2 regions of the Streptomyces melanosporofaciens genome follow, and region 1 is predicted to be linked to the other one. Evidence: riboswitches for the same ligand, from Rfam matches in the RefSeq annotation. Region 1 holds a riboswitch; the other holds the start of a gene.

Region 1 (15,811 bases):
CAGCGCCCCGGGCTCGGTGTCCACGAGCACTCCGGGGACCAGATCGGCGAAAACCCGCACCCCGTGCACCGCGGCGATCTCCAGACCGGCCGCCTCCACCAGCTCGGAGAGCTGGTCGGCGGTGAAGCGGCGCGGCATCGGGTCTCCGGAGCCCCAGCGGCCCTCGGGGTCAGTAAGCGCTTGCCGGGCCTCGGTGAAGTGACCGGCCAGAGCACGGGCCAGCACGGCACCGCCCAGGCCCGCCGCGAGCACGCTGAGGGTCCCGGCCGGGCGCAGGGCCGCCGCCGCGTTCCGCAGGCCCTCGGCGGGGTCGTCCACGTACTCCAGCACGCCATGGCAGAGCACCACGTCGTAACCGCCCCGCTCGACCACGTCGAAGAGCCCGTGGGCATCCCCCTGGACTCCGCGCACCCGGTCGGCCACCCCGGCCTCGGCGGCCCGCCGCTCCAGCGCGAACAGGGCGTTCGGGCTCGGGTCGACCACGGTGACGCGGTGGCCGAGGCCGGCCACGGGGACGGCGAAATTGCCGCTGCCGCCGCCGGTGTCCAGGACGTCCAGCGCACCGTGCACGGCCCCGCCCTCGGCGGCCTCCCGGCCCGTGGCCTTGGCCCGCCGTTCCAGGGCGTCTTTCAGGACCTCCCAGACCACGGCGGTACGGAGGGACGCACGGGGGCGCTGCGGGTCTGACACGGCGGGTGGCTCCTCGGCGCGGTGCCGCCACCGCCCCGAGGCGGTGACGACGGCTTACTGACGTCGGCGGTCCCAGCCTATTGCCTCCGTGGGGCGGGGTGCGCCGAGGCGGCCGCCCCCACCGGCCCCCGGTGGATACCGGACGGACAGCGGCCGGCGCCCGAGCGGTGCCCGGCGGACAGCGGCCGGGGCCCGAGCGGAGAGCGGCCTGCGCCCAGGCCGATGCCGCACGGCGCCCCAGCGGACACCGGCCCGCGCCGGGCCGGTCACCGGGCCACCTCTCACGCTCCCGACTCTCACGCTCCCGGCAGGCCCGGCTCGTCGCCCGGTGGGGCCTGGTGGGGCAGGGTGGGCTGCAGCATCAGCATGCGCTCCACCAGCCGCAGGAACATCGCGGTGGCACGCAGCAGATCGTCCGCGTCCCGCCGGCTCGCGGCGCCCTGTATCCCCGCCTCGGCGCGGGCCCGGCGCTCGGCGCCGGAGGCGAACAGCGCGCTCCACTCGGCCAGTTCGGGAGCGACCTCCGGCAGGACCTCCCAGGCGCTGCGGATCCGGGCGCGGCGGCGCGCGGTGGACTCGGGGCGGCCGCGCACGGCGAGCACGGCGGCGGCCGTGCGCAGGGCGGCCAGATGTGCGGTCGCAAAGCGCTCGTTGGCGGTCTCGAGCGCGGCGGCCTCCTCCAGACCCTGATGGGCCTGGGTGAGCAGACCGGCGGCGGCGGGCGGGGCGGACGCGCGGCGCAGCACGGGGTGGACATCGGTAGCGGGACCGGTCAACGAGGGGGCAGGGGCGGCGGCACGGTGCCGGCGCGCTGCGGCGGTACTGGCCATGACGAACCTCCTGTCGTCGCGTGGCGGCCGGTCGTGTGGTAAAGCGACCGCCGTATGGGGCCATCGTGGGGCACACCACTGACAATCGGCCCTGACCAGCGCGAACGACCCCGACGCCCCGCCTGCGCCCGCCATACTCCATACTGTTTTTGCACTGACCAGTCAGTTCAAAAATCAAGGAAGTGATGTGCGTGGGGGGAACCCCAGAAGCGGAGACCGGGGCGGCGGTGACGGCCGAGGGGCTCGGCGTCAGGGGGTCGCACGGCTGGGCGTTCCGCGGTGCCGACATCGCCGCCGACTCCGGTGCGCTGATCGCGATCGAGGGCCCGTCCGGCTCGGGCCGCACCTCCCTGCTGCTGACGCTCACCGGCCGGATGCGCCCCACCGAGGGACACGGCGCGGTCGGGGGCTTCCGGATTCCCCAACAGATGGCGCGCATACGCCGGATCGGCGCACTCGCGCACGTACCGGGCGTCACCGAGCTCGATCCGGTGCTCACGGTCGCCGAGCATCTGCGGGAGCGGTCCCTGCTGCGGCGCCGGTTCACCGACTCCCCGCGCGGGCTGCTGCGCCCGCGCCGTGAGCGGGCCGCCGCGTCCCGGGCCGGGGTCGAGGCGGCCCTCTCGGCCGCCGGGCTGGACCTCGACACGCTGCCCAAGGGGCCGCGTACGGCCGTACGGGACCTGGAACGGCTGGAGGCGCTGCGGCTGTCGATCGCGCTCGCGCTCATCGCCCGGCCGCGGCTGCTGGCCGTCGACGACGCCGACATGAAGCTCTCGGACGCCGAACGCGAGTGCGCCTGGGCGCTGCTGCGGGAGATCGCGGAGGGCGGCACCACGGTCCTCGCGGTGTGCAGCCAGGCCCCGGCCGACGCGGTCGTGGTCCGGACCGCGCGGAAGAGACCGGCCGAAAAGAGCCAGAAGGGCCAGAAGGCCGACGCGGACGCCTCCGCCACTCCCACCGCCCACGAGGCCGGACACGAGGCCGGACACGACGAGAACGAGAAGGGGGCGGCGGATGCGCTCGCCGAAACTCGCCGCGCTTGAGCTGAAGCGGTTCGGGAGGGGGAAGCTGCCGCGGGCAGCGCTGGCCGCCCTGCTCCTGCTGCCGCTGCTCTACGGCGCGCTGTACCTGTGGTCCTTCTGGGACCCGTACGGCAAGCTGGACAAGATCCCGGTCGCCCTCGTCAACTCGGACACCGGCGCCACCGTGAAGGGCGACCGCCTCACGGCGGGCGACGACATCAGCGGCAAGCTGCTCGACAGCAAGACCTTCGACTGGCACCGCACCAGCGCCGCCGAGGCCCGTAAGGGCGTCGCGAACGGCACGTACTACCTGTCGCTGACCGTGCCCTCGGACTTCAGCCGGCAGATCGCCACCAGCTCCGGCAATTCCCCGGAGACCGGCGCCCTCAAAGTGCGCACCAACGACGCCAACAACTACATCGTCGGCCAGATCTCCCGCTCGGTCTTCTCCGAAGTGCGCGCCGCGGCCTCCACCAAGGCGTCCCGCGGCTTCTACGACAACATCTTCATCTCCTTCGCCGATATCCACGGCGAGACGGAGAAGGCCGCCAAGAGCGCCGACAAGCTCGGTAAGGGCATCGGCAAGGCCAAGAAGGGCGCGGACGACCTCGCCGAGGGCCTGGCCAAGGCCAAGAAGGGCAGCCGCGATCTGAAGTCCGGGCTCGGCACGCTCTACAAGGGCTCCGGGACGCTCAAGGCCGGCGCGGGCGGCGTCGCCGACGGCACCCAGTCGCTGTCCGACAAGGTCAACGACGTGGCGGCCAAGGTGCGTCCGTTCCTCAGGGAACACGGCAAGGAGATCGGGGACGTCTCCCAACTGGTCGCCGACGCCTCCCGGAAGGCGTCCGACAGCCTCGACACCCTGCCCGAGACGACCGCCACGGCGGCCACCAAGGCCCGTAAGGCGTCCGACGACCTCGCCGCCGACTACCGGACCCGGTGCGAGGGGGCGGTGCCCGCGGACCCGGACTGTCCCGCGCTCAAGAAGTCGGTGGCGGCGGCCGACATTGCCGCCGATGTGGCCGAGGACGTCAACAAGCTGGTGCAGGACCACACCACCCAACTCGACGCCCTCGGCGGTCATCTGGACGATCTGCACGACCAGGCACTCTGGCTCGCGCGGAACGCCCCGCACCTGGGCACCGACCTCGACACCGCCGTACGGAAGGTCAACGCCCTCAACTCCGGGGCGCAGAAGGTCGCCAAGGGCGCCGGAACCCTGCACACCGGGCTGAGCACCGCCAAGACCGGCGCCTCCGACCTCGACAGCGGCGTCGGTAAGGCGCGCGGCGGCGCGGACACCCTGGGCGGCGGGATGTTCCGGCTCGTCGACGGCTCGGGCAAGCTCTCCGGCGGACTGCACGACGGCGCCGACAAGATCCCCGACTACGGCAAGCAGGACCGGGACGCCCGGACCGAGGTGATGGCGGACCCGGTGCGGCTGGTCAACCAGGCGCTGCACAAGGCGCCCAACTACGGCACCGGTTTCGCCCCGTACTTCATCCCGCTCTCCCTGTGGGTCGGCGCGATGGTGGCCTACATGCTGATCCAGCCGCTGAACAAGCGCGCGCTCGCGGTGGGTGCCTCCTCCTGGCGGATCGCGTTCGCGGGCTGGCTGCCGGTCGCCGCGATCGGTGTGTTCCAGACACTGGCCCTGATGGCGGTGTTGCACTGGGCGATCGGCCTGCAGATGGCGCGGGCCGCGGGCACCCTCGGCTTCCTGATGCTGGTGACGGCCTGTTTCGCGGCGATCGTGCAGTGGCTGAACGCCCGCTTCGGACCGGCCGGCCGGATCCTGGTGCTGGCCCTGCTGATGCTCCAGCTGACCTCGGCGGGCGGCACCTATCCGGTGCAGACCAGTCCGCGCTTCTTCAACGCCATCCACCCCTTCCTGCCCATGACGTACGTGGTGGACGGGCTGCGCCGGCTCATCACCGGCGGTGGGCTCGGCCCGGTCTGGCTGGCCTGTGGGGTGCTCCTGGGATTCGGCGTGGCGGCCCTGGCGCTCACCGCGTGGTCGGCGCGGCGCCGACAGGTGTGGTCGGTGGACCGGCTGCATCCGGAGCTGAGCCTGTGAGCGGCATAACATCAACAACGGGCAGAATCGGCGCCATGGACAGCAGCAGCACGCGCCGCCAGGCCACACGCCAGAAACTCTTCGAGGCAGCGGTGACCCTCATCGCGGAACAGGGCTTTTCCTCCACCACCGTGGACGAGATCGCCGAGCGGGCCGGGGTGGCCAAGGGCACGGTCTACTACAACTTCGCCAGTAAGACCGTGCTCTTCGAGGAGCTGCTGCAGCACGGCATCGAGCTGCTGACCGCGTCCCTCCAGAGCGCCGCCGACGAGAACGCCGAGCGCGGCGGCAGCCATGTGGACGCGCTGGACGCCATGGTCCGGGCCGGGCTGGACTTCATCTCCCGCTATCCGTCGCTGACCCAGCTGTACGTGGCCGAGCTGTGGCGCACCAACCGCGCCTGGCAGTCCACCTTGATGATGGTCCGGCAGCGGGCCATAGCGGTGATCGAGGCCGAGCTGCGGGCCGGGGTGGCCGCACACGAGTTCAGCGGGGAGATCGACATCCCGCTGACGGCGTCGGCGCTGTTCGGGATGGTGCTGGTGGCCGCCCTGGACTGGCAGTCCTATCAGCCGGAGCGGTCGCTGGAGGATGTGCACGCGGCGCTGTCGCGGCTGCTGCAGGGCCGCGTCGGCAGGACCGTGGCCTCCGGATAGCCGGCCGCGCCTGCGGATGGCCCGGTGTGGCGGGCGGATCGGCCCCCCGGGCACACGTAGAAGGCGCTGTTCCGGCAGATCGACTTTCGTCGAGCTGACCGGAACAGCGCCTCCCCCCGTAACTCCCCCGTACTTCCCCCGTTGGAGGCTCCTGGTCCGGAGACTCCCGGTGACTCCCACCTTTCGTCCGGGCCGCCGCGCCGTTCCGCCGCCCCGTGCCGGCGGTCCGGCGCGCGGCCCTTCCGTATGCACCACTCTCTCGTCCGAGCAGGTGGTGGCCCATCCGCGCGACTACTCATCTCCCCGGCTGAGTACGCGTACTCAGGTCTGCGCACTCGTCCCCAGGCGCGGTGGCCCGGCTGTCGGTGGGGGCGGATAAAGTCGCGGTCATGGCACGGATTGTGGTGATCGGCTCCGGGATGGGCGCCATGGCGGCGGCCGCCCGGCTGGCCGTGGCGGGCCACCGGGTGGTGGTGTACGAGCGCGGACGGACCCATGGCGGCGGGGTCGGCCGCTTCGCGCGGGACGGATTCCGCTTCGACACCGGCCCGGGGCTGCTGCACCTGCCCGCCGTCTACCGGGATCTGTTCGTGAAGACCGGCAAGCAGACCCTGGAGCAGAGCGTCGAGCTCATCCAGGTCGACCCGGCGAGCCGCCATCTCTTCGCCGACGGCACGGATGTCCGGCTGCCCAATGCCTCACGGGCCGGGGTGCTCCAGGCGCTGGACGGCGCCTTCGGCGCGGGCGCGGGCGAGCGCTGGAGCGATCTGGTCAACCGGGCGCGCGAGGTGTGGGACGCCACCCGCAGGCCGCTTCTGGAGGAGCCGCTGCGCGCCGACTGGCGGGTCCTGGGCCGCGATCCCTATCCGGCCGCCCCCGTGCGGCGCGGGCGGCTCGGTGGCCTGTTCGGCCGGGGCGGTGCCGACGGCCCGCCCACGCTCGCCGGGGTGGCGCGCCGTGAGCTGAAGGATCCGCGAGCCGTGGCCCTCCTGGAGAGCCATGCGCCGGCGCACGGCCTCGACCCGCGCTCCGCCCCCGCCGCGGCCACCGTGCTGCCCTACATCGAGCAGACGTTCGGCACTTGGTATGTGCGCGGGGGCATGCGGGCGCTGGCCGATGCCCTCCATGAGCGCTGCCGTCAGCGGAAGGTCGAGTTCCACTTCGACGCCGAGGTCACCGGCATCGTGGAGAAGGACGGCCGCGCGGCGGGTGTGGAGCTGGCCGACGGCACCGTCGCGGAGGCCGACGCGGTGGTCTCGGGCATCGACCCCGCCCTGCTGCCCCCGCTGCTCGGCGGGCAGGCGCCCTGGCGGAAGGGGGACGTGCGGCCGGAGCCCGCCGCGGGCGGCGGCACGCCGGGGCGGCTGACCGTCTTTCTGGCGCTGCGCGGCGCCCGACCCGAGGACACCGCACACCGCACCGTGGTCCACGCCCCGGACCGGGAGGCGGAGTTGGTCGCCGTCTTCGGTGACGGAAGCGGGCTCCGCGAGCCCTGCCCCCACCCCACGGTCACCGTGCTGCGCCCGGACGACCCCACGGTGCGCCCGGACGAGGAGCACGAGGCCGTCACCCTTACCGCCGTCGTCGCCCCGCACGGCCCGGTGGACTGGACGGACGGCGCGGCGGCGGAGCGGGACGCCCAGCGGCTGATCACGGCCGCCGAGGCCGCGATACCGGGGCTGCGGGACCGGATGCTGTGGCATGAGGTCCGCACACCCGCCGACACCGGGGCGGAGACGGGTGCCAGGGGCGGTGCCGTGCCGGGCCCGGTGCTCGCCGGGGCGGACGGCGCGTTTCTGCGGCCCGCCAATGTCACCCGGCTCCCGGGCCTGTATCTGGCGGGCGGCTGGGCCCATCCGGGCGGCGGGCTCGCCCACGCCGGGATGTCGGGCGCGCTGGTGGCCGGGCTGATCGTCGAGGGCGAGGACTGGCGCGGCTCCCAGTAGAGCGGTCCCAGGAAACACGCGAGCCCGCTCCCAGGAAACACGCGAGCCCGCTCCCGGGGAGCGGGCTCATCCGGCAGCGGTGCTCAGCAGCGCTGCCGACGCAGAAGCGCTGTCGATTTCAGTAGCGGTACTGCTCGTCGAAGCCCTGGGGGTAGCCCTGCCCCTGGGCCTGGCCCTGTTGCTGCTGCTGGTACGGATACGCCTGCTGGTCCGGCGCGGGCGCGGCGTCGCCTTCGCGCTGCTGCGGCACCCAGGGCCCGCCGGACTGCGTCACGTCGTACGCCGGGTCCGGCGAGGGGTAGGAGGCGTCGGCCGCCCAGTGGTCGCCGCCGTAGGCCCCGCCGCCGTACGGATCCTGCTGGCCGTAGGCCGCGTACTGGTCGGCGTACTGCTGCTGGCCGTAACCCTGCTGGTCGTAAGCCTGCTGCTCATAGGGCTGGGCCTGGGGCTGGGCGCCGCCGTACGGGTCCTGGCCGTAGGCCGCGTACGCCTCGTTCCCGTAGCCGTACTGCCCGCCCTGGGCCATCTGGTCCGCGTAGACGTCCTGGCCGTAGTTCTGGCCCTGCCCCTGGCTGTGGTCCTGCTGCGAGCCGTAGCCGCCGTACGTCTCGTACGCGCTGTAGCCACCGGCCGCCTCGTCGCTGTACGCGCCAGCGGCCGGGGTGAAGGCGGACGGCTCCTCGTAGACGCCGTACTCACCGGTGTCGTCGGGCAGCGGCTGCGGCTGGTATGTGGGCGGCTCCGGCTGCGCCGCCGGGACCGCCTCCAGGTCGGACACCTCGAGGATCGGCTCCTTGTCCGCGTCGTCCGGCCGGGGGGCGCGCTCCTCGCGGCCGAGCAGCCCGGGCAGCCCGCCGCTCAGCGCCCAGCCCGCGGCGAAGCCGCGCCGGAAGGAGAGCGTCACATACGTCTGGCCTATGGCGAAGGCGATCGCCCCCACCCCGATCACCGGAACCGAGGGGATCAGCACGCCGACGACCACGCCCAGAAAGCCGACGAAGGCCAGCAGCCGCCAGCGCAGCCGCGCCTTGTACTGCAGGAGGACCTCCCCCAGCAGCCACAGCGCGACGACGCCGAAAGCGATGTAGAGGACCGTCCAGCCCATGCCCGCCCCTCTCAATGCGGCCGCCCGTCGGCTGCCGTCATCAGGATCAGGACCGCTGATGCAGTCCCAGATTCTCGTAGATTTCCAGCGTCGCCGGGGAGTGGTTCAGGGTGATGAAGTGCAGCCCGGGGATCTCCTCGGCCATCAACCGCGCGCACACCTCTGTGGCGTAGTCGATTCCGATCGAGCGTACAGCCGCCGGGTCGTCTTTCACCGCCAGGATCCGTTCGGCCAGTTCGGGCGGGAACGCGGCATTGCTGAGCTGCGCGAAACGCTCGATCTGCTTGACGTTCGTGACGGGCATGATCTCAGGGATGATCGGTGTCGTACAGCCCGCCGCGGCGACCCGGTCGCGCAGCCGCAGATAGTCCTCGGGGTAGAAGAACATCTGCGTGATGGCGAAGTCGGCGCCCGCTCGGCACTTGTCGATGAAGTGACGGATGTCGGTGTCCCAGTCCGTCGAGCGGGGGTGCATCTCGGGGAACGCGGCCACGCCGACGCAGAAGTCGCCGGACTCCTTGATCAGCCGGACCAGCTCGACGGCGTAGTTGAGGCCGTCCGGGTGCCGGACCCACTCCCCCGTGGGGTCGCCCGGCGGGTCGCCGCGCAGGGCCAGCATGTTCCGGATCCCGGCATCGGCGTACTGCCCGATGATGTTGCGCAGGTCGGCCCGGGAGTGGTTGACGGCGGTCAGATGGGCGACGGGGGTGAGCGTGGTGTCCGTGGCGATGCGCTCGGTGACGCGCACGGTGCCCTCACGCGAGGAACCGCCGGCTCCGTAGGTCACGGAGACGAAGGTGGGCGAGACGGCTTCCAGCCTGCGGATGGCGTTCCACAGCGTCTGCTCGCCCTTCGCCGTCTTGGGGGCGAAGAATTCGAAGGAATACGACTGCTCGCCCGATGCGAGCAGATCGCGCACGGTCCGCGCGCGATCGGTCCTGGTGGAAGCGGTGCCTAGGGCCATACGAGCAGGCTATCCACCCGGCTCCGCTACGCCCACCCGACCCCGGAGATTTGGGGGTTTTGCCAGCTTTCTGTCCGCAGTGCGGACAGTTCGGTGCGCTCTCGACCGGCGGACGGGCCGGGCGGGATGAAAACCGGGTGAAAGCCAGGTGAAGAGCCGGGGCCGGGCGCCGGTCAGGCCGCGCGCACCCGCTTGGCCAGTTCCGCCGTCGCCGCCGCCGGGTCGTCCGCGGCGGTGATGGCCCGGACCACGACGATGCGGCGGGCGCCCGCCTCCAGGACCTGATCCAGGTTGGACGCGTCGATTCCGCCGATGGCGAACCACGGCCGCTCGGTGCCGAGCGCCGCGGCGTGGCGCACCAGGGGCAGCCCGGGGGCGTGGCGGCCCGGCTTGGTGGGGGTGGGCCAGCAGGGGCCGGTGCAGAAGTAGTCCACCCCGGGCTGGACGGCCGCCGCGTCCACCTCCGCCTCCGCATGGGTGGAGCGCCCGATCAGCACGTCCGCGCCGAGGATCGCGCGCGCCGCGGGCACCGGCAGATCGCCCTGGCCCAGATGGAGCACATCCGAGCCGATGGCATGTGCGACATCGGCGCGGTCGTTGACGGCGAGCAGCTTTCCGTGGCGGCGGCAGGCGTCCGCGAAGACCTGGAGGTGCTCCAGCTCCTCGGCCGCCTCCGTCTCCTTCTCCCGGAGCTGGACGATGTCCACCCCCGCCGCCAGGACGGCGTCCAGGAACTCCGGCAGGTCGCCCTGGCGCTTCCGTGCGTCGGTGCACAGATAGAGGCGGGCGTCGGCCAGCTGCTCATGAGCGGTGGCGGTGGTGGACATGGTTCGGTACCCCCGGAGGGTCGGCGGCGTACGGGCCGTGCGCGGAGCCCGGCCCGTACGCCGTGTACGACAACGTACGACTAGGTGCGATGACATGCGACTACGTGCCGCTGCGCGCGACAAGGACGACATAAGCGCGGGAGCGACCAGCCCTGTACACGCCCCGTACGAGCTGAGGACGAGCCCCGTACGGAAGGCAGCGGAAGGCTGGAGGGGAGCGGCGTCAGACGGCGAGCGCCTGCGCGCGCCGCTTCACTTCCGTACCGCGATTCTCGCCCAGGGCCCGTGCCGGGGTGCCGGGCAGGCTCGGGTCGGGGGTGAAGAGCCACTCCAGCATCTCTTCGTCGCTGAAGCCGTCGTCCTTCAACAGCGTCAAGGTGCCCACGAGGCCCTTGACGACCTTTCCGTCGACGATGAACTCCTCGGGCACCTGAAGCACCCTGTTCTCGCCACGGCGCACCGCGATCAGCTGGCCCTCCTTGACCAGCTGCCGGACGCGCGTCACCTCGACACCGAGTCGTTCGGCGACGTCGGGGAGGGTGAGCCAGGCGGGGACGAGAGCATCGATCTTTGCGTCAATCTCGGTCACGGAACAAGCCTGCCATCTGGGACTGACAGTGGGTAGCCGGGCGCCCGCCGCGCGGGCCGCTTCAGCCCGCCCCGGACGCCTCGGACGCCCCGCCGACTGACCGGCCGGCCGGTCAGCAGACGGCCGACTTCAGCGGCACCGACGGGTCCTCGGCCCGTGTCCGGTCCAGCCGGGCGCCGCGCTCGATCAGCTTGCGCCCCTGGGCCAGATCGCGCGGACGGCCGACGGCCAGCAGGGCGACCAGGGCGCCCTCGCGCAGCCAGCACACCGACCAGGCGGCACCGGCAGGATCGCCGCGCCAGACCAGTTCGTCGGCCTGCGAATGGTGCCCGGCGTACTGCACGAAGCGCCCGAACTGCTCGGACCAGAAGTACGGCACCGGGTCGTAGACCGCGCCGGGGAAGTGGGCGGCCGTCCGGCTCCCCACCACATTGGCGGCCACGGTGCGCGGCCCCTGCAGCGCGTTGTCCCAGTGGTGCACCAGCAGCCGCGTGCCGTAGCGGGCGGACGGGAAGGAGGCGCAGTCGCCGACCGCGTAGACGTCCGGCGCCGAGGCGCGCAGCCGGTCGTCGGCGGCGACGGAGCGGTCCTCGGCCAGCTCCACGCCCGAGCCCGCCAGCCAGTCCGTGGCCGGCCTGGCCCCGATCCCGACGACCACCGCGCCCGCCCGCAGCCGGGTGCCGTCGCCGAGCACCAGCCCGCTCTCGTCCACGGCGGCCACCCGGGCGCCGGTCACCAGCCGGGCGCCATAGTCCTCGTACCAGGCCGCCATGGGGGCCGCGACCTCGGCCGGGAGGGCGCCCGCCAGCGGCCGGTCCGCGGCCTCGACGACGGTCACGGCGCAGCCCGCCTCGCGCGCCGCCGTGGCGAACTCCGCGCCGATCCAGCCCGCCCCCACGACCGCGATCTCGCGCTGCCGGGCGAGCACCGGGCGCAGCCTCACGGCGTCGTCCAGGGTGCGCAGCAGATGGACGCCGGGCACGTCCTCGCTGCCCGGCAGCGGGACCGGCTCGGCGCCGGTGGCGATCACCAGGACGTCGTACGGGAGCTGTCCGGTCGCGGTCTCGACGAGCCGCTTGTCCGTGCGGAGCCCGGTGACCTGGACGCCGAGCCGCAGCGCGATGCCGAGCCCGGCGAAGTCCACGTCGAGCGTCGATCCCTCGGCCTTGCCGAGCAGCACGGCCTTGGACAGCGGCGGCCGGTCGTAGGGCTGGTGGGTCTCCGCGCCCAGCAGGACGATCTCGCCTGTCCAGCCCTGTTCGCGCAGCGCGACGGCGGTCTGCACCCCCGCCATGCCCGCTCCGACGATCACCACCCGCTGTTCGCCGCCACCGCTCGAGGACGGCTTCGTCGTCGTCTCATCGCTCACACGATCACTGTATTGCGGCTGGTGGGGCGGACCGCAGAGGGCGAGGGGAGATCTCGGGCACAGAGGGGAGGGGCGGCGGATGGGGGCGGGTCTGTGGGCGCCTTCGGCGGGTGGTCCCCACGGCGGGTAGTCCTCCACCCCGCCCCTTCCCGAACGAAGGGGCTCCGCCCGCCCCCGCCGGGGCTCCGCCCCGGGCCCCGCTCCTCAAACGCCGGAGGGGCTGGATCAACGCCGGAGGGGCTGGATCGCGGCGGGTGGCTGGGCTTTCGGGGGGTTCGGGGCTCGTACTAGGGTGGCGGGACAGAGCACTCGCGGGAGCCCGGACGTACCGGGCTGAGAGGGAGGCTGAAACGGCCTCCGACCGTACGAACCTGATCCGGGTCATGCCGGCGAAGGGAGGGGCAGCGTGTCCACGCACGCACCAGGTCACGACGACCGACCACACACCTCAGGGCTTGACGGCCGACCATCCGTGGGCGGACCGCCCGACGGGCGCTACGACGCCCTCGTCATCGGGGGCGGCATCATCGGGCTGGTCACGGCCTGGCGCGCGGCTCAGCGGGGGCTGCGCACCGCCCTCGCCGACCCGGCGCCCGGCGGCGGAGCCGCCTGGGTCGCGGCCGGGATGCTGGCCGCCGTCACCGAGCTTCATTACGGCGAGCAGACCCTGCTCGGGCTCAACATGGCCTCCGCGCGCCGCTATCCGGACTTCGTGGCCGAGCTGGAGGAGGCGAGCGGCCAGGACGTGGGGCACCGCGTGTGCGGCACGCTCGCCGTGGCGTTCGACGCCGACGACCGCGCCCATCTGCGCGAGCTCCACACGTTCCAGCAGGGGCTCGGGCTGGAGTCCGAGTGGCTGACCGGGCGTGAATGCCGCCGCCTGGAACCGATGCTCGCGCCGGGCGTACACGGCGGGCTGCGGGTCTCCGGCGACAACCAGGTCGACCCGCGGCGGCTGACCGCGGCGCTGCTCACCGCATGCGAGCGGGCCGGGGTCACCTTCCACCGCGCCCACGCGGAGCGGCTGCTGCTGGACGGCGACCGCGCCACCGGGGTCGAGCTGACCGGGGGCACGCGCCTGGCCGCCGAGCGGACCGTACTGGCCGCCGGCAGCCTCAGCGGACGGCTCGCGGGCGTCCCCGACGACGTCCTGCCGCCCGTACGCCCCGTCAAGGGGCAGGTGCTGCGGCTGTCGGTGCCCGAGCGGTACGCGCCGTTCCTCTCCCGGACCGTACGGGCCGTGGTGCGCGGCGGGCCGGTCTACCTGGTGCCGCGTGAGAACGGCGAGCTGGTCATCGGCGCGACCAGCGAGGAGCTGGGCTGGGACACCACGGTCACCGCGGGCGGGGTGTACGAACTGCTGCGGGACGCCCATGAGGTGGTGCCCGGCATCACCGAACTGCCGCTGGTGGAGACGTGTGCCGGGCTGCGCCCCGGTTCCCCCGACAACGCACCGATGCTCGGCCCGACCGCGCTGCCGGGGCTGCTGCTGGCCACCGGCCACCACCGCAACGGCGTCCTGCTCACCCCGATCACCGGCGATGTCATGGCCGAGGCACTGACGAGAGGAGAACTCCCGCCGGAGGCCCGGCCGTTCACCCCGCGGCGCTTCGCGGCCCCCGCAGCCACCTCCTCCCCAGCACAGGAGCAGCACCCATGACCGTCTCCGTCAACGGCGAACCCCGCGAGGTCCCGGACGGGACCACCCTCGACCGGGTTGTCGCGACCCTCACCCAGGCGCCCTCCGGCGTCGCCGCCGCCGTCAACGAGACGGTCGTCCCCCGCACCCAATGGCCCGCGACCCCGCTCGGCGACGGTGATCGCGTCGAGGTCCTCACCGCGGTCCAAGGAGGCTGATCCACCCATGGCTCCCACCACGACCACCACACCCGTCACCACCGCCACGACCACACCGAACGCCCCGGGCCCGGCGCCCCTCGCCGCCCCCGACCCGCTCACCATCGCCGGGACCGACTTCGGCTCCCGTCTGATCATGGGCACCGGCGGCGCTCCCAGCCTGGACATCCTGGAGCGCTCGCTGCTGGCCTCCGGCACCGAGTTGACGACCGTCGCGATGCGGCGGCTCGACCCCACGGTGCAGGGGTCGGTGCTCTCCGTGCTCAACCGGCACGGCATCCGCCCGCTCCCCAACACCGCCGGGTGTTTCACCGCCGGTGAGGCCGTGCTCACCGCCCGCCTCGCCCGGGAGGCCCTGGGCACGGACTGGGTCAAGCTGGAGGTGGTCGCCGACGAGCGCACCCTGCTCCCCGATCCGATCGAGCTGATGGACGCCGCCGAGATCCTGGTCGACGACGGGTTCACGGTCCTCCCGTACACCAATGACGACCCGATCCTGGCCCGGAAGCTGGAGGACGTCGGCTGCGCCGCGATCATGCCGCTCGGCTCCCCGATCGGCTCCGGTCTCGGCATCCGCAATCCGCACAACTTCCAGCTGATCACCGAGCGTGCCACCGTGCCGGTGATCCTGGACGCGGGCGCGGGGACGGCGTCGGACGCCGCGCTGGCCATGGAACTGGGGTGCGCGGCGGTGATGCTCGCCTCGGCTGTCACCCGGGCCCAGGAGCCGGAGCTGATGGCGCGGGCGATGCGGCACGCGGTGGAGGCGGGCCGGCTGGCCCACCGGGCGGGCCGGATCCCGCGCCGCCACTTCGCCGAGGCATCGAGCCCGGCCGAGGGCCTGGCGGCCCTGGACCCCGAGCGCCCGGCGTTCGGCTAGCCGTTGTCCGAGCCGAGCCCGGCGTCCGGCCAGGCCCTGTCAGGGCACGACATCCGGCCAGCCCCGCGTCCGAGCCCGGCCCGCGGCCGGGCCCCGCCCGGACCCGACGTCCGGCCTGAGGGCGTCTTCGGCGGGTAGTCCCCCGCCCCGCCCCTTCCCGAAACGAAGGGGCTCCGCCCCCTCGACCCCCGTCGGGGCTCCGCCCCGGACCCCGATCCTCAAACGCCGGAGGGACTGGATTGCGGAAGCGCCGGAGGTACTGGATTGACGGCCCGGCCCGGCCCTCTACCGTGGATTGAGGGAGCAGCGCACAGCCGGAGGTGGTCGCCGTGACCGTGACCGTGGCCGACCGGATCGAGCGCGAGGTGTACGTACCGGCGCCGATCGACCGGGTGTGGCGGGTGCTGACGACACCCGAGCACATCCGCGTCTGGTACGCCCCCGGCGGCTGCGAGATCGATCCGCACCCCGGTGGGAGGCTCCGGTTCCGGTGGGACGAATACGGAGAGTTCCACGGTCAGGTCGAGCGGGCGGTCCCCGACACGCTCTTCCGCTTCCGGCTGGCCCTGGAACCCGATCACGCGCCCTCGGACCCCGGGGAGGCGACCCTGGTGGAGTTCGCGCTCTCCCCCGAGGGGCACGGCACCCGGCTGCGGCTGGCGGAGAGCGGTATCCGCGCCCTGTCCGTCCCCGACGACGCCAAGGCCAAGCACGCCGAATACGCCACGCTGTCCTGGACCTCAGCGCTCGAGGAGTTGGCCGCGATCGCCGCCGCGTCGCACAACTGACCCGCCGGTGTCACCGTTCCGCTGCAGTACCCGCCCCACCTGGGGCGGCCGGTCATGGCTCAGATCGATGCCTCGTAGACTTCCCCCGTGGATACGACCCTCCAGGACCCCCTCGTCGGGCAGGAGCTCGACGGCCGCTACCGCGTTGAGGCGCGGATCGCCGTTGGCGGAATGGCGACGGTCTACCGGGCCGTCGACACCCGGCTGG
Region 2 (15,811 bases), 4.0 Mb from region 1:
ACGGCTTCGAGCCGGACGATCCCTCGTCGACGTGGTGGTTCACCCCGGGAGGCGGCCTGGAGGGCGAGGAGAGCCGCGAGCAGGCGGCGCTCAGGGAGCTCGCGGAGGAGACCGGGATCACCGATGTGCGGCTCGGGCCGCTGCTGTGGCGGCGGATCTGCTCCTTCCCGTTCGCCGGGCGGCGCTGGGACCAGGACGAGTGGTACTACCTGTGTCGTACCCGACAGACCACGGCACGGGCCGGCAGCGGGCTGACGGAGCTGGAGCGGCGCAGCGTGGCCGGGCTGCGGTGGTGGACGGCGGATGAGCTGGCCACGGCCACCGAGCCGGTGTACCCGACGCGGCTGCCGGAGCTGTTGCGTACGCTGCTCGTCGAGGGACCCCCGGGTGCACCGGTGATCCTGGAGACTGAGCGCGTCTGACGCACAATGGGGGGACGCACGGCTGAAGGGGAACATGCCATGAGCGCCGAGGACCTCGAGAAGTACGAGACCGAGATGGAGCTGAAGCTCTACCGGGAGTACCGCGATGTCGTCGGTCTGTTCAAATATGTGATCGAGACCGAACGCCGCTTCTATCTCACCAACGACTACGAGATGCAGGTGCACTCGGTTCAGGGTGAGGTCTTTTTCGAGGTGTCGATGGCCGACGCCTGGGTCTGGGACATGTACCGCCCGGCCCGTTTCGTGAAGCAGGTACGGGTTCTCACGTTCAAGGACGTGAATATCGAGGAGCTGAACAAGAGCGACCTCGACCTTCCGAGTGGCTGAGTTGTCCACAGCCGGGCGGTCGTCCACAGGAATTCTCCAAGATCCCTGAGGGGGGCGCGGGGGCCTCACAGTCGGTGCCGGAGGTGGTGCCGAATGAACGCCCGAGGAGCGCTGGGCCGCTACGGCGAGGATGTGGCGGTCCGCAGGCTGGCGGAAGCCGGGATGACCGTCCTGGAGCGCAATTGGCGGTGCCGGGACGGCGAGATCGACATCGTCGCGCTCGACGCCGGTGCGCTGGTGGTGTGCGAGGTCAAGACGCGCCGCGAGGGTGGCTACGAGCATCCGATGGCGGCCGTCCGACCGGACAAGACCGAGCGGCTGCGGCGGCTGGCGGAGTGCTGGCTGGAGCGGCACGGCGGCCCGCCGCCGGGCGGCGTGCGGATCGACGTGGTGGCGGTGGTGCTGCCCCGCCGGGGCGCGCCCGTGGTCGAGCATGTGCGAGGGGTGGCCTGATGGGGTTCGCCCGCACCTGCTCGGTGGCGCTGGTCGGGGTCGAGGGCGTCGTGGTCGAGGTCCAGGCCGATCTGGAGCCGGGGGTGGCCGCCTTCACCCTCGTCGGGCTGCCCGACAAGAGCCTGGTGGAGAGCCGGGACCGGGTCCGCGCGGCCGTCGTCAATTCCGGCGGCGAATGGCCGCAGAGAAAGCTCACGGTCGGGCTCAGCCCGGCATCCGTCCCCAAGGGCGGCAGCGGCTTCGACCTGGCCGTGGCCTGTGCGGTGCTCGGCGCTGCCGAGCGCGTGGACCCGCGTGAGATCGCTGATCTGATGATGATCGGAGAGCTGGGCCTGGACGGCCGGGTCCGGCCCGTCCGCGGGGTGCTGCCCGCCGTGCTCGCCGCCTCCGAGGCGGGATACCGCCAGGTCGTGGTCCCCGAGCAGACGGCGGGGGAGGCGGCCCTGGTGCCGGGCGTCTCGGTGCTGGGCGTGCGGAGCCTGCGCCAGCTGATCGCGGTGCTGACGGACGAGCCGGTGCCCGAGGAGGAGGAGACCCAGGAGCTGGGCCGCCCCGATCCGATGCTGGCGGGGCTCACCGTGCCCGGCGCCGGTATGGGCACCGGTGTCGCCGCCGTGCCCGGAAGCGGGGCTGGGTTGCCCGATATGGCCGAGGTCGCCGGGCAGCGGGCCGCGCGCACCGCCCTGGAGGTCGCGGCCGCGGGCGGGCATCACCTCTTCCTCAGCGGGCCTCCGGGCGCCGGGAAGACCATGCTGGCCGAGCGGCTGCCGGGGCTGCTGCCGCCGCTCACCCAGCAGGAGGCCCTGGAGGTCACCGCGGTCCATTCGGTCGCCGGGGTCCTCCCGCCGGGTCAGCCGCTGGTAAAGAGCCCGCCGTACTGCGCCCCGCATCACTCGGCGACCATGGCCGCGCTCGTCGGCGGGGGCAACGGCCTGCCCAGACCCGGCGCGGTCTCGCTCGCCCACCGCGGAGTGCTCTTCCTGGACGAGGCTCCCGAATTCAGCGGGAAGGCGCTGGACGCCCTGCGGCAGCCCCTGGAGTCGGGGCATGTCGTGGTGGCCCGGTCCGCCGGGATGATGCGGATGCCGGCGCGCTTCCTGCTGATGCTGGCGGCCAATCCCTGCCCCTGTGGGCGCTACGGACTGGTGGGCGACGTCTGCGAGTGCACGCCCACCACGGTCCGCCGCTATCAGGCACGGCTGTCGGGGCCGCTGCTGGACCGGGTGGACCTGCGCGTCCATGTCGAGGCGGTGAGCCGGGCCGAGCTCACCGGGGCGCGTCTCGGGGCGGAGAACAGCGCGTCCGTCGCGGCCCGGGTCCGGGAGGCCCGGGAGCGGGCCTCCGCCCGCCTCCAGGACACCCCCTGGCGGCTGAACAGCGAGGTGCCGGGCCATGAGCTGCGCACCCGCTGGCAGCCCTTCTCCGGTGCGCTGCGCGAGGCCGAGCGCGATATGGAGCGCGGGCTGCTCACCGCCCGAGGGCTGGACCGGGTGCTGCGGGTCGCCTGGACCGTCGCCGACCTGGCCGGGCACGACCGGCCCGAGGCGCCGGACATCGCCCAGGCGCTGCAGCTGCGCACCGGGATCAGCCGCGGGGTGCCGGTCGCGGCGGGGGAGCGCTGATGTCCGCGCCTTCGGCAGGCGGCCGCGGCGCCGCCGTTCCCGCCCTGTTCTCGGAGCCCTGGCAGGGACAGGGCGTCCCGAAGGAGGGGCACAGAGCCCTGGATGAGGGCCATAGCGGCCCGCACAAGGAGCACGGAGCCCTGGGCGAGGGGCACGGCGTCCGGGGTGAGGGGCACGGTGCCCCGGGCGAGGGACAGGGCGTCCTGGACGCGGGGCACGGCGTCCTGGGCGAGGAGCAGGGGCTCCCCGAGCGGTGGGGTGTCCCGGATGAGGAGCGGCTCGCGCGGGCGGCGCTCACCCGGCTCGTGGAGCCCGGGGATCAGGCGGTGGGGCGCTGGCTGCGTCGCATGGGGCCGGTGGCGCTGTGTCGGGCGCTCACCGGGAAGGGCAAGCCCCCACCCGGGGCGACCGGGGACCGGCTGGCCGGATGCGCCCTGCGGGCTGCCGGGCTGGACCCGGTCGCCGACCTCGCGCTGATCGCCCGGTGCGGAGGGCGGTTCATCTGCCCCGGGGATCTGGACTGGCCCGGTCAGCTGGACGATCTCGGGGACGCTCGCCCGGTCGGGTTATGGGTGCGCGGCCCGGCCGGCTTGCGGATGTGGGCGCTGCGCTCGGTCGCCGTGGTGGGTGCGCGGGCCTGCAGCGACTACGGCGCGCATGTCGCGGCGACGCTCGGCGCCGGGCTGGCCGAGCGGGGCTGGGTGGTCGTCTCCGGTGCGGCCCACGGTGTGGACGGCGCGGCTCACCGAGGGGCGCTCGCCGCGGGCGGGGCCACCATCGCGGTGCTCGCCTCCGGTGTGGACGTCCCCTATCCGCGCGGGCATGCCGAGTTGATCGAGCGCATCGCGGAACAGGGCCTGGTGCTGGCCGAGTTGCCGCCCGGAGCGCATCCGACGCGCCCCAGATTCGTGCTCCGCAACCGGGTCATCGCCGCGCTCACCCGGGGCACGGTCGTGGTCGAGGCCCAGTTCCGCAGCGGATCGCTGGTCACCGCGCGCCGGGCACAACAGCTCGGGCGGTCCACCATGGGGGTGCCGGGGCCGGTGACCAGCGGGCTGTCCGTCGGGGTGCATGAACTGCTGCGCGGTGAGGCCGTCCTGGTCACCGACGCCGCCGAAGTGGCCGAGCTCATCGGCGGCATCGGAGACCTCGCCCCGGAGCGGCGGGGCCCGCTGGTCGAGCGGGACCTGCTCGATCCCGTGACGGCACGGGTGCTCGAAGCGTTGTCGGCACGAGGCGGCAACGACCTGCGGGAGGTGGCCCGGGAATCCGGGACCGGCTGCGACGAGGCCCTGGGCCGGCTCCATGAACTGCTCGCCCTGGGCTTTGTCGAACGTCATGGCGATCGATGGGAGTTGGTCCGTCCCGTGAGCCCGGGTGACGGCGCACGGCGAGGCGATCCCCCGAATCGGGGCAATCGGGTGAAAGGGTTGAGGCGATGACCGTATCCGCACACCGCCGAGCCGAAGCCCTTCGCATACCGCGACGCCGTAGTCACGCTACGCTCACAAGGTTTCCGGCGGAAGCGTACGTCCTCACCCATGTCATGGCAGAACGGCTCAAGGCGACGAATGCCCCAGCACATCTCCGGGTCTGACAGCGCGGCGCCGCCCGCGGCTCGCGGCGCGGTGCGCCCTGCCGCGCCCTCATCGCTCGACGAGCTGTGGCGGTCGTACAAGACCACGGGCGACGGCCGGCTGCGGGAGCAGCTGATCCTGCACTACTCACCGCTGGTGAAATATGTGGCCGGCCGGGTCAGTGTCGGGCTGCCCTCCAATGTCGAGCAGGCGGACTTTGTCTCGTCCGGGGTCTTCGGGCTCATCGACGCCATCGAGAAGTTCGACCCCGAGCGCGCCATCAAGTTCGAGACCTACGCGATCACCCGGATCCGCGGCGCGATGATCGACGAGTTGCGGGCACTGGACTGGATCCCGCGGTCGGTCCGTCAGAAGGCCCGGGCCGTGGAGCGGGCGTACGCCACGCTGGAGGCCCAGCTGCGCCGCACCCCCTCGGAGGCCGAGGTGGCGGCCGAGATGGACATCAGCATCGAGGAACTGCACGGTGTCTTCAGCCAGTTGTCGCTCGCCAATGTGGTCGCCCTGGAGGAGCTGCTGCATGTCGGCGGCGAGGGCGGTGACCGACTCAGCCTCATGGACACCCTCGAGGACACCGCCGCGGACAACCCGGTCGAGGTGGCCGAGGACCGGGAGCTGCGCCGGCTGCTCGCCCGAGCGATCAACACCCTCCCGGAGCGGGAGAAGACCGTGGTCACGCTCTATTACTACGAGGGCCTCACGCTCGCCGAGATCGGCCAGGTGCTCGGCGTCACCGAGAGCAGGGTCAGCCAGATCCACACCAAATCGGTGCTCCAGCTGCGGGCGAAACTCGCCGACGTAGGACGCTGAATCGTCCCTCCGGCATCGCCCTCACAGTGGCCTCTTCCGTAGAGTGGTCGGGTGCCCAGGATTCGAGCGGCCTCAGTGGCCGAGCACCGAACGATGCAGCGCGCGGCCCTGCTGGAGGCCGCCCGCACCCTGCTGTCCGAGGGCGGCACGGAGGCGCTGACCTTCCCCGCCCTCGCCGAGCGCACGGGACTCGCACGGTCCTCCGTCTATGAGTACTTCCGCTCGCGCGCCGCCGTGGTCGAGGAGCTGTGCGCCGTCGACTTCCCGGTCTGGGCCGCCGAGGTCGAGGCCGCCATGGAGCGGGCCGACGGGCCGGAGGCGAAGATCGAGGCGTATGTCCGCCGGCAGCTGGCGCTCGTCGGCGACCGCCGCCACCGCGCGGTGGTGGCGATCTCCGCCGGTGAGCTGGACTCGGGCGCGCGGGAGAAGATCCGCGCCGCCCATGGCGGACTGATCGCCATGGTGGTCGAGGCCCTCGCGACCCTCGGGCATGAGCAGCCGCGGCTCTCGGCCGTGCTGCTCCAGGGAGTGGTGGACGCCGCGGTCCGGCGCATCGAGCTCGGCGCGGCCGAGGACCCCGAGCGGATCACCGAGGCGGCCGTCGCCATGGCCCTGCGCGGCGTCCGGGGCTGACCTCCGCCGCTCCTTTCCACGCCGCCGGGCGCGCGGGGGCGGCCCAGACGGATCCGGGCCCACAGGGATGCCGCCACCAGCGCCGCGGCCGCCGGCAGCCGGGTGTCCCCGGCGGGGGAGGCGAGGGCGGAGACCGTGGGCGCCTCGCGCACCCCGAACACGGGGAGCAGCCGGGAGGGCCCGCCCCGCAGCATCGACGGCGGCAGCAGCGACAGGGGATCGAGATAGCGGTCCGCGCGCCGCAGCCCCCAGTGCAGACAGCCGGACCGGCAGTGGAAGGGGCCCGGCGCCACCACGCCGACGACCTGCCCCGCGGCCACCCGCTCACCCTTGGCCACGGTGGCGCGCACCGGTTCATAGGTGGTGCGCAGCGGAGGGGAGCCGGTCCCGGACACCTCGATCACCAGCACACCACGGCCCGCGACCGGCCCCACGAAGCTCACCCGACCCGCGCCCGCCGCCCTGACCCGATCTCCCGGGCGAGCCGCGAGGTCGACCCCGCGATGCCCCGCCGCCCAGGGCGCCGGAGGCGGCTGCCAGCCTCTCAGCACGGCCGGCCGCACCGCGCCCGGCCCACCGTCGACCGGCCACGACCGCTCCCCGCCCGGCCTCGTCCTCGGCGCGGGCCCCTCAGCCGGAGCGGGCCCCTCAGCCGGAGCGGACGCCACGGCAGTCAACGATCCCCCGCCGGGATCCGGCACCCGGCCCGGACTCGGCACCCCGCCGGGACCCGGCACCTGCCCCAGACCTGGCGCCGCGCCCCGACCCGGCACCTCGCCCAGCCCCGGCGCCGCGCCCGGGTCAGCCGCCGCGGCCCGCGCCGCCGAAAGAGGTACCGCCGGAAGAGGCGCCGTCGTCACCGGCAGCACGGACAAGATCGGAAGCGCCGGAATCACCAGGGCAAGAGCCCAACCCACCACAAGCCTTCGCATGTCCGCCACGATGGCCCGGCGACCCGAAACGGGTGGATCATGGACGGAATCGGGGGACTACTCACCGGTTGTGGATAACGCCGTCACCCGGCACCGTACCCGTCCCGTACACTTCTTATGGCGATCCGGGTCACCGGATCGACTTCGCACGCCCCGCCACCGACGCTCCGATCGCGCATCGGTCAGCTCGGTGGCCGCGCCCCTCGGTCCTTGGACGACCCCCGAAAGGGCCTCGTCCATGGCAGGCGCGTCGGGACGTCAGGAGCGGCGGCCGCCCGGCCGCCGTGGAACCGAGTACCTCAAGGAGTACGGCCATGGCCGTCGTCACGATGCGGGAGCTGCTGGAGAGCGGCGTCCACTTCGGGCACCAGACCCGCCGCTGGAACCCGAAGATGAAGCGCTTCATCTTCACCGAGCGCAACGGCATCTACATCATTGACCTGCTCCAGTCGCTGTCGTACATCGACCGCGCCTACGAGTTCGTCAAGGAGACCGTCGCCCACGGCGGCTCCATCATGTTCGTCGGCACGAAGAAGCAGGCGCAGGAGGCCATCGCCGAGCAGGCGACCCGCGTCGGCATGCCGTACGTCAACCAGCGCTGGCTGGGCGGCATGCTCACCAACTTCTCGACCGTCTACAAGCGCCTGCAGCGCCTGAAGGAGCTCGAGCAGATCGACTTCGAGGATGTGGCCGCCTCCGGCCTCACCAAGAAGGAGCTCCTGGTCCTCTCCCGCGAGAAGGCCAAGCTGGAGAAGACCCTCGGCGGTATCCGCGAGATGCAGAAGGTGCCGAGCGCCGTCTGGATCGTCGACACCAAGAAGGAGCACATCGCCGTCGGTGAGGCGCGCAAGCTCCGGATCCCGGTCGTCGCGATCCTCGACACCAACTGCGACCCGGACGAGGTCGACTACAAGATCCCGGGCAACGACGACGCGATCCGCTCCGTCACCCTGCTCACCCGGGTGATCGCCGACGCCGTCGCCGAGGGCCTCATCGCCCGTTCCGGCGTCGCCACCGGTGACGAGAAGGCCGACAAGGCCGCGGGCGAGCCGCTCGCCGAGTGGGAGCGCGACCTGCTCGAGGGTGAGAAGAAGGCCGACGACGCCGAGGCGAAGCCCGCCGAGGATGCCAAGCCTGCCGAGGACGCTGCGGACAAGCCCGCCGAGGCCGCCGCGGACAAGCCCGCTGAGGACGCCAAGCCCGCCGAGGAAGCCACTCCTGCCGAGGCCCCCGCCGCGGGCGCCGAGCAGGGCTGACCACTCAGACGTCACTCAGACGGTGTATGACGGCGGGGGACGGTGCCACGGCGCCGCCCCCGCCGTTCACCCGTAGAGCTTTCGACTTTCGAGAAGAGATTCACAGATCATGGCGAACTTCACCGCCGCTGACGTCAAGAAGCTCCGTGAGCTGACCGGCGCCGGCATGATGGACTGCAAGAAGGCGCTGGACGAGGCCGAGGGCAACGTCGACAAGGCCGTCGAGATCCTGCGCGTCAAGGGCCAGAAGGGCGTGGCCAAGCGTGAGAGCCGCAGCGCCGAGAACGGCGCCGTCGTCTCCGTCATCGCGGACGACAAGACCTCCGGCGTGCTGGTCGAGCTGAAGTGCGAGACGGACTTCGTCGCCAAGGGCGACAAGTTCGTGGCCGTCGCGGACGCCATCGCCGCCCACGTCGCCAAGACCTCCCCGGCCGACCTGGACGCTCTGCTCTCCTCCGAGATCGAGGCGGGCAAGACCGTTCAGGCGTTCGTCGACGAGGCCAACGCGACCCTCGGCGAGAAGATCGTCCTCGACCGCTTCGCGCAGTTCTCCGGCGGTTACGTCGCGGCGTACATGCACCGCACCAGCCCGGACCTGCCGCCGCAGGTCGGCGTCCTGGTCGAGCTGGACAAGGAAGACGCCACGGTCGCCAAGGACGTCGCGCAGCACATCGCCGCGTTCGCCCCGAAGTTCCTCACCCGCGACGAGATCTCGGCCGAGACGGTCGAGAACGAGCGCCGGGTCGCCGAGGCCACGGCCCGCGAGGAGGGCAAGCCCGAGGGCGCCCTGCCGAAGATCGTCGAGGGTCGCGTCACCGGCTTCTTCAAGGAGAACGTCCTGGTGGACCAGCCGTTCGCCAAGGACAACAAGAAGTCCGTCCAGAAGGTTCTGGACGAGGCCGGTGTCTCGCTCAAGCGCTTCGCCCGTTTCCGCGTCGGCGTCTGAGCCGAGCAGCGAATGACCCTCGACCCCGATAGGGTCGTAGTCAGCCAACCGTCAACCGGTCGGCCGCAGATGTGACGAGGAGGCCATTGCCGCAGAGGTCGTAACAGGACCCGTCCGGCAGTGGCCTTCTTCGTATGTGCACGAGGAGATCTCCAATGAATCACGGCGCGGACGCCAAACAGGCCGCCGATGACAAGAACGCGCACGGTGCGGCCAAGCATGGTCGCTTCATGCTGAAGCTGTCCGGCGAGGCGTTCGCCGGAGGCGGGGGACTCGGTGTCGACCCCGATGTCGTGCACGCCATCGCCCGCGAGGTCGCCGCCGTGGTCAGGGACGGCGCCGAGATCGCCATCGTGATCGGTGGCGGCAACTTCTTCCGCGGTGCGGAGCTGCAGCAGCGCGGTATGGACCGGGCCCGCTCGGACTACATGGGCATGCTCGGAACCGTCATGAACTGTCTCGCCCTCCAGGACTTCCTGGAAAAGGAGGGCATCGACTCCCGCGTCCAGACCGCCATCACCATGGGCCAGGTCGCGGAGCCGTACATTCCGCTGCGTGCGGTGCGCCACCTCGAGAAGGGGCGCGTGGTCATCTTCGGCGCGGGTATGGGCATGCCGTACTTCTCCACGGACACCACCGCGGCCCAGCGAGCGCTGGAGATCGACGCGCAGGCCCTGCTCATGGGGAAGAACGGCGTGGACGGGGTCTATGACTCCGACCCCGCCCGCAACCCCGACGCGGTGAAGTTCGACGCCCTGGAGTACGGCGAGGTGATCACCAGGGACCTCAAGGTCGCCGACGCCACCGCGATCACCCTCTGCCGGGACAACAAGCTGCCCATCCTCGTCTTCGAGCTCCTGGCCGAAGGAAATATCGCCCGCGCGGTGAAGGGTGAGAAGATCGGCACGCTGGTGAGCGACCAGGGCTCCCGGGCCTGACGGCTCGAACGGGGGATGGACAACGGCCTGCCGGTCGGACACCGTGCAGGAGAAGACGCACGCAGGGGCGAGGCTCTGCTTACTGATAACACCAGGAGCAAGTGGTGATCGAAGAGACCCTCCTCGAGGCCGAGGAGAAGATGGAGAAAGCCGTTGTGGTCGCCAAGGAGGACTTCGCCGCGATCCGCACCGGGCGTGCGCACCCGGCGATGTTCAACAAGATCGTGGCGGACTACTACGGTGCGCTGACGCCGATCAATCAGCTGGCGTCGTTCTCGGTGCCGGAGCCGCGCATGGCCGTGGTCACGCCGTTCGACAAGACCGCGCTCCGCAACATCGAGCAGGCGATCCGGGACTCGGATCTGGGCGTCAACCCGAGCAATGACGGCAACATCATCCGGGTGGTGTTCCCCGAGCTCACCGAACAGCGCCGTAAGGAGTTCATCAAGGTCGCCAAGGCCAAGGGCGAGGACGCGAAGATCTCGATCCGCAGCGTCCGGCGCAAGGCCAAGGAGTCCATCGACAAGCTGATCAAGGACGGCGAGGTCGGCGAGGACGAGGGGCGCCGCGCCGAGAAGGAGCTCGACGACACCACGGCGAAGTATGTCGCGCAGGTGGATGAGCTGCTCAAGCACAAGGAAGCCGAGCTGCTCGAGGTCTGATGAACGACTCTTCCTGGGGGCCCCACCAAGCGCCGGATTCCGGGGGCCGGGCGGTCAGGGCACCTCCCCCGGCTACGGCTGGGCGGCGGCTCCTTCTTCGGCGGGTCCCGCGCACGAGGTGGGCGAAGCGGCGCAGACTCGCCCCATGCCCACCGTGCCCCACGCAGGCGGCGGCGACTCCGGCGAGGCCGCCGACCGTGACCGGGGGGCCGCTCGGCTGAGCGGCCCCCTCTTCCGCGACGAGCGGGAGCCGCAGCCCGGACCCCGGCAGCCCGCCGGACGTCCGCCGATGCCCCCCGAGCCCGCGCCCGACCCCGCCTCCGCGGACGGCGGCGCGCGTGGCACCGGTGCCGGGCAGGGGAAGAAGAGCGCGGGCCGTAATCTGCGCGCCGCGATAGGGGTGGGCGTCGGCCTCGGCGTGATCATCGTGGCCTCGCTCTTCATCTACAAGCCGGTGTTCGTCGGCGTGGTAGCGGTTGCGGTGGTGGTCGGGCTCTGGGAGCTGACCTCGCGGCTGACCGAGCGCAAGGACATCCGGGTCCCCCTGGTGCCGCTCGCGGTCGGCGGGGTCGCCATGATCGTCGCGGGCTATGTGCGCGGTGCCCAGGGCGCGGTGGTGGCGGTGGCGCTCACGGCGCTCGCGGTGCTGGTCTGGCGGATGACCGAACCGCCCGACAACTACCTCAGGGATGTCACCGCGGGCGTCTTCGCCGCCTTCTACGTGCCGTTCCTGGCCACCTTCGTGGCGCTCATGCTGGACACCGAGGACGGCCCGTGGCGGGTCCTCACCTTCCTGCTGCTGACCGTGGTCAGCGACACGGGCGCGTACGCGGTGGGCTGGCGCTTCGGCAAGCATCCGCTGGCACCGCGGATCAGCCCCGGCAAGACCCGCGAGGGGCTGCTGGGCGCGGTGGCCTTCGCGATGGTCGCGGGCGCGCTGTGCATGCAGTACCTCATCGACGACGGCGTCTGGTGGCAGGGCCTGCTGCTCGGTCTGGCCGTCGCGGTCAGCGCGACCCTGGGCGACCTCGGCGAGTCCATGATCAAGCGGGACCTCGGCATCAAGGACATGGGCAAGCTGCTGCCCGGCCATGGCGGGATCATGGACCGGCTCGACTCGCTGCTGCCCACCGCGCCGGTGGTGTGGCTGCTGTTGGTGATCTTCGTGGGCGGCGGCTGACGACCCCGGCCCACGGGCCCCGCGCCACACCTGGCGCGGGGCCCTTCGTATGTCTGCGACACTGGGTGAACCATGCCTAAGCCCGGAGAACTCACCTTCGTCGCGCCGCGTGGGGCCAAGAAGCCCCCGCGGCATCTTGCCGACCTCACACCCGCCGAGCGCCGGGAGGCCGTCGCCGCCCTCGGGGAGAAGCCCTTCCGGGCCAGTCAGGTGTCGCGTCACTACTTCGCGCGCTACGTCGACGACCCCGCACAGTGGAGCGACATTCCGGCCGCCGCGCGCGAGAAGCTGGCCGCCGGGCTGCTGCCGGAGCTGATGAGCGTGGTGCGCCACATCAGCTGCGACGACGACACCACGCGCAAGACCTTGTGGCGGCTCTTCGACGGCACGCTCGTGGAGTCCGTGCTGATGCGCTACCCGGACCGGGTGACCATGTGTATCAGCTCGCAGGCGGGCTGCGGGATGAACTGCCCGTTCTGCGCCACCGGCCAGGCGGGGCTGGACCGCAATCTGTCCACCGCCGAGATCGTGCACCAGATCGTCGACGGGATGCGGGCCCTGCGCGACGGTGAGATCCCCGGCGGGCCGGCCCGGCTGTCCAACATCGTCTTCATGGGCATGGGCGAGCCACTGGCCAACTACAACCGGGTCGTCGGCGCCATCCGCCGGCTCACCGACCCCGAGCCCGATGGCCTCGGCCTCTCGCAGCGCGGGATCACCGTCTCGACCGTCGGCCTCGTGCCGGCGATGCTGCGCTTCGCCGACGAGGGGTTCAAGTGCCGGCTCGCGGTGTCGCTGCACGCGCCCGACGACGAGCTGCGCGACACCCTGGTGCCGGTCAACACCCGCTGGAAGGTGCGCGAAGTCCTGGACGCCGCGTGGGAGTACGCGGAGAAGTCCGGCCGCCGGGTCTCCATCGAGTACGCGCTGATCAAGGACATCAACGACCAGGCGTGGCGCGCCGATCTGCTCGGCCGGCTGCTCAAGGGCCGCCGGGTGCATGTGAACCTCATTCCGCTCAACCCGACGCCCGGCTCCAAGTGGACGGCGTCCCGGCCCGAGGACGAGAAGGCGTTCGTGGCGGCCCTGGAGGCGCACGGGGTGCCGGTGACCGTCCGGGACACCCGTGGCCAGGAGATCGACGGGGCCTGCGGACAGCTGGCGGCTTCGGAGCGTTGAGGACCGGCTGATACGGTGCCTGGGCATCGTCGCATCATGCGATCGTCGTAAAACTGAACATCCGTACAAATGAACATTCCGACAGGGGAGCGCTCAGAGCGCTGAGAGTGCGGCACGGCCGCAGACCCTCGGACCTGATCCGGGTCATACCGGCGTAGGGAGTCAGCATCACCATGAACAGCCAGCTTCGGCGTGCCATCTCAGCCACCCTCCTCGGCTCACTGGCGTTGGGCGCGCTCGTCGGCTGCGGCGAGGATTCCCGGAGCGGCGCGGACTCCAAGACGGTCACCCTGGTCACGCACGACTCGTTCGCGGCCTCCAAGGCGGTCCTCAAGGAGTTCACCAAGGAGACCGGCTACAAGGTGCGGGTGCAGGCCGGGGGCGACGCCGGAGCCGCCGTCAACCAGGCGATCCTGTCCAAGGGTCACCCCCAGGGCGATGTGTTCTTCGGCGTCGACAACACCCTGCTCTCCCGGGCGCTCGACAACGACCTGTTCACCCCCTACACGGCCAAGGGCCTCGACAAGGTCCCGGCGGCCCTTCAGCTCGACCGGGCCGAGCACCGCGTCACCCCCGTCGACTTCGGCGACATCTGCGTCAACTACGACCGTAAGTACTTCGCCGAGAAGAAGCTGGCGCCGCCCCGGACGCTGGAGGATCTGACCAAGCCCGCCTACAAGAACCTCCTCGTCACCGAGAACGCGGCCACCTCGTCCCCCGGTCTGGGCTTCCTCCTGGCCACGGCCGCCAAGTACGGCGACGACGGCTGGAAGGGCTACTGGAAGAAGCTGCGGGTCAACGGTGTCGAGGTCGTCGACGGCTGGGAGCAGGCGTATTACGACCGGTTCTCCGGCTCGGCCGGCGGCGGCAAGGGCGACCGGCCGCTCGTCGTCTCCTACGCATCGAGCCCGCCCGCCGAGGTGGCCGACGCCAAGACCAAGCCCGCCAAGGCCCCCACCGGGGTGGCGACGGGCACCTGCTTCCGGCAGGTGGAGTTCGCCGGGCTGCTGAACGGCGCGGGCAACACCAAGGGCGGCAAGGCGCTGCTGGATTTCCTGCTGAGCAAGCGGTTCCAGGAGGACGTCCCGCTGAACATGTACGTCAACCCGGCGCGCGAGGACGCCAAGCTGCCGGAGCTGTTCACCCGATACGGGACCAGGATCGCCGACTCGGCCACCCTGGCGCCGCAGAAGATCGCCAAGAACCGTGAGCCGTGGGTCAAGTCATGGTCCTCGCTGGTCCTGTAGAGCCCCGCGAGAACCGTAAGGCGGCCGACGGCCACCGTAAGGCCGACCGGGCAGACGGCGGCGGCCGTCGCGCACTCGCCCTCCGGCTCGCCCTGATGGCGGTGCCGCTGGCCTTCTTCGCGGTCTTCTTCGCCTATCCGGTGGCCGCCATCGTCACCCGGGGGCTGCGCGTCGGCGGGCAGTGGCGGTTCGGCCGGATCGCCGAGGTGGTGACCGATCCGGCGACGCTGGACGTCCTGTGGTTCACCTGCTGGCAGGCGGTCGCGTCGACCGCCCTCACGCTCGCGCTCGCGCTGCCCGGCGCCTATGTCTTCGCCCGCTTCGACTTCCCCGGCAAGGGGCTGCTGCGGGCCGTGGTGACCGTGCCGTTCGTCCTGCCGACCGTCGTCGCCGGATCAGCCTTCCTGGCCCTGCTCGGCCGGGGCGGGCTGCTGGACGAGCTGTGGGGGGTGCGGCTCGACACCTCCGTCTGGGCGATCCTCCTGGCCCATGTCTTCTTCAACTACGCGGTCGTCGTCAGGACCGTCGGCGGGCTGTGGGCCCAGCTCGACCCGCGTCAGGAGGAGGCCGCGCGGGTGCTGGGCGCGAGCCGGCTGTCGGCCTGGCGCCGGGTGACGCTGCCCGCGCTGGCGCCCGCACTGGCCGCCGCCGCGCTGATGGTGTTCCTGTTCACCTTCACCTCCTTCGGCGTGATCCAGATCCTCGGCGGCCCCCGCTACGCCACCCTGGAGGTGGCGATCTACCGCGAGACCGCGCAACTGCTCGATCTGCCCACGGCGGCGGTGCTCACCCTCGTCCAGTTCGCCGCGGTCGCGGCCGTGTTGGCCCTGCACGCGTGGACCGTAAGGCGCCGGGAGAGCGCCCTGCGGCTCGTCGACCCCGGCCGCACGGCGCGCCGGCCGAACGGCCCCGCGCAGTGGGCGCTGCTGTGGGGCGTGCTGGTGGTGGTCGCGCTGCTGATCGTGACACCGCTCGCGGTGCTGGTGGAACGCTCGCTGAACGGACCGGACGGCTACGGCTTCACCTACTACGAGGCGCTCAAGTCGGCCGCCGACAGCGGAGGCACCTTCTTCGTGGCCCCCATGGAGGCCATCGGGAACTCCCTGCGGTACGCGGCGGTCGCCACCGTCTTCGCCCTCGCCGTGGGCGGCCTCGCCGCCGCCGCGCTCACCCGTAAGGCGGGCAGGCTGGTACGGGGCTTCGACGCGCTGCTGATGCTGCCGCTGGGCACATCGGCCGTCACCGTGGGATTCGGGTTCCTGATCGCCCTCGACGAGCCCCCGCTGGATCTGCGTGCCTCCTGGGTCCTGGTGCCGCTCGCCCAGGCCCTGGTGGGCGTGCCCTTCGTCGTACGGACCATGCTGCCCGTGCTGCGGGCGGTGGACCACCGGCTCCGGGAGGCGGCGGCCGTGCTCGGGGCGTCCCCGTGGCGGGTCTGGCGGGAAGTGGACCTGCCGCTCGTGGGACGGGCCGTAGTGGTCGCGGCGGGCTTCGCGTTCGCCGTCTCCCTGGGCGAGTTCGGGGCGACCGTCTTCATCGCGCGCCCCGACCAGCCGACCCTCCCGGTCGCCATCGCCCGGTTCCTGGG

What was found. A riboswitch is a leader RNA that binds a small molecule or an ion and turns the genes downstream of it on or off. The one in region 1 is predicted to bind thiamine pyrophosphate.
Region 2: another riboswitch for thiamine pyrophosphate. It lies ahead of BLV72_RS25075 (thiamine ABC transporter substrate-binding protein); the one in region 1 lies ahead of thiO (glycine oxidase ThiO).

The regions. Positions count from the first base shown of each region.
Region 1 covers NZ_FNST01000002.1:1,086,517-1,102,327, forward strand. The annotation lists gene BLV72_RS07470 (methyltransferase) at 1-690, opposite strand, end outside; gene BLV72_RS07475 (SAV_6107 family HEPN domain-containing protein) at 987-1,520, opposite strand; gene BLV72_RS07480 (ATP-binding cassette domain-containing protein) at 1,706-2,566, shown strand; gene BLV72_RS07485 (YhgE/Pip family protein) at 2,538-4,622, shown strand; gene BLV72_RS07490 (TetR/AcrR family transcriptional regulator) at 4,658-5,278, shown strand; gene BLV72_RS07495 (phytoene desaturase family protein) at 5,668-7,224, shown strand; gene BLV72_RS07500 (hypothetical protein) at 7,343-8,329, opposite strand; gene metF (methylenetetrahydrofolate reductase [NAD(P)H]) at 8,376-9,293, opposite strand; gene thiE (thiamine phosphate synthase) at 9,467-10,120, opposite strand; gene BLV72_RS07515 (Rv2175c family DNA-binding protein) at 10,344-10,709, opposite strand; gene BLV72_RS07520 (NAD(P)/FAD-dependent oxidoreductase) at 10,822-12,003, opposite strand; TPP riboswitch at 12,380-12,493, shown strand; gene thiO (glycine oxidase ThiO) at 12,551-13,738, shown strand; gene thiS (sulfur carrier protein ThiS) at 13,735-13,935, shown strand; gene BLV72_RS07535 (thiazole synthase) at 13,943-14,815, shown strand; gene BLV72_RS07540 (SRPBCC domain-containing protein) at 15,145-15,603, shown strand; gene pknB (Stk1 family PASTA domain-containing Ser/Thr kinase) at 15,691-15,811, shown strand, end outside.
Region 2 covers NZ_FNST01000002.1:5,105,509-5,121,319, forward strand. The annotation lists gene BLV72_RS25005 (NUDIX hydrolase) at 1-422, shown strand, start outside; gene BLV72_RS25010 (DUF2469 domain-containing protein) at 462-770, shown strand; gene BLV72_RS25015 (YraN family protein) at 864-1,223, shown strand; gene BLV72_RS25020 (YifB family Mg chelatase-like AAA ATPase) at 1,223-2,845, shown strand; gene dprA (DNA-processing protein DprA) at 2,845-4,287, shown strand; gene whiG (RNA polymerase sigma factor WhiG) at 4,417-5,250, shown strand; gene BLV72_RS25035 (TetR/AcrR family transcriptional regulator) at 5,344-5,883, shown strand; partial or broken gene BLV72_RS50060 (peptidoglycan DD-metalloendopeptidase family protein) at 6,159-6,815, opposite strand; gene rpsB (30S ribosomal protein S2) at 7,130-8,071, shown strand; gene tsf (translation elongation factor Ts) at 8,181-9,017, shown strand; gene pyrH (UMP kinase) at 9,173-9,955, shown strand; gene frr (ribosome recycling factor) at 10,060-10,617, shown strand; partial or broken gene BLV72_RS25065 (phosphatidate cytidylyltransferase) at 10,617-11,797, shown strand; gene rlmN (dual-specificity RNA methyltransferase RlmN) at 11,870-12,976, shown strand; TPP riboswitch at 13,050-13,154, shown strand; gene BLV72_RS25075 (thiamine ABC transporter substrate-binding protein) at 13,150-14,223, shown strand; gene BLV72_RS25080 (ABC transporter permease) at 14,319-15,811, shown strand, end outside.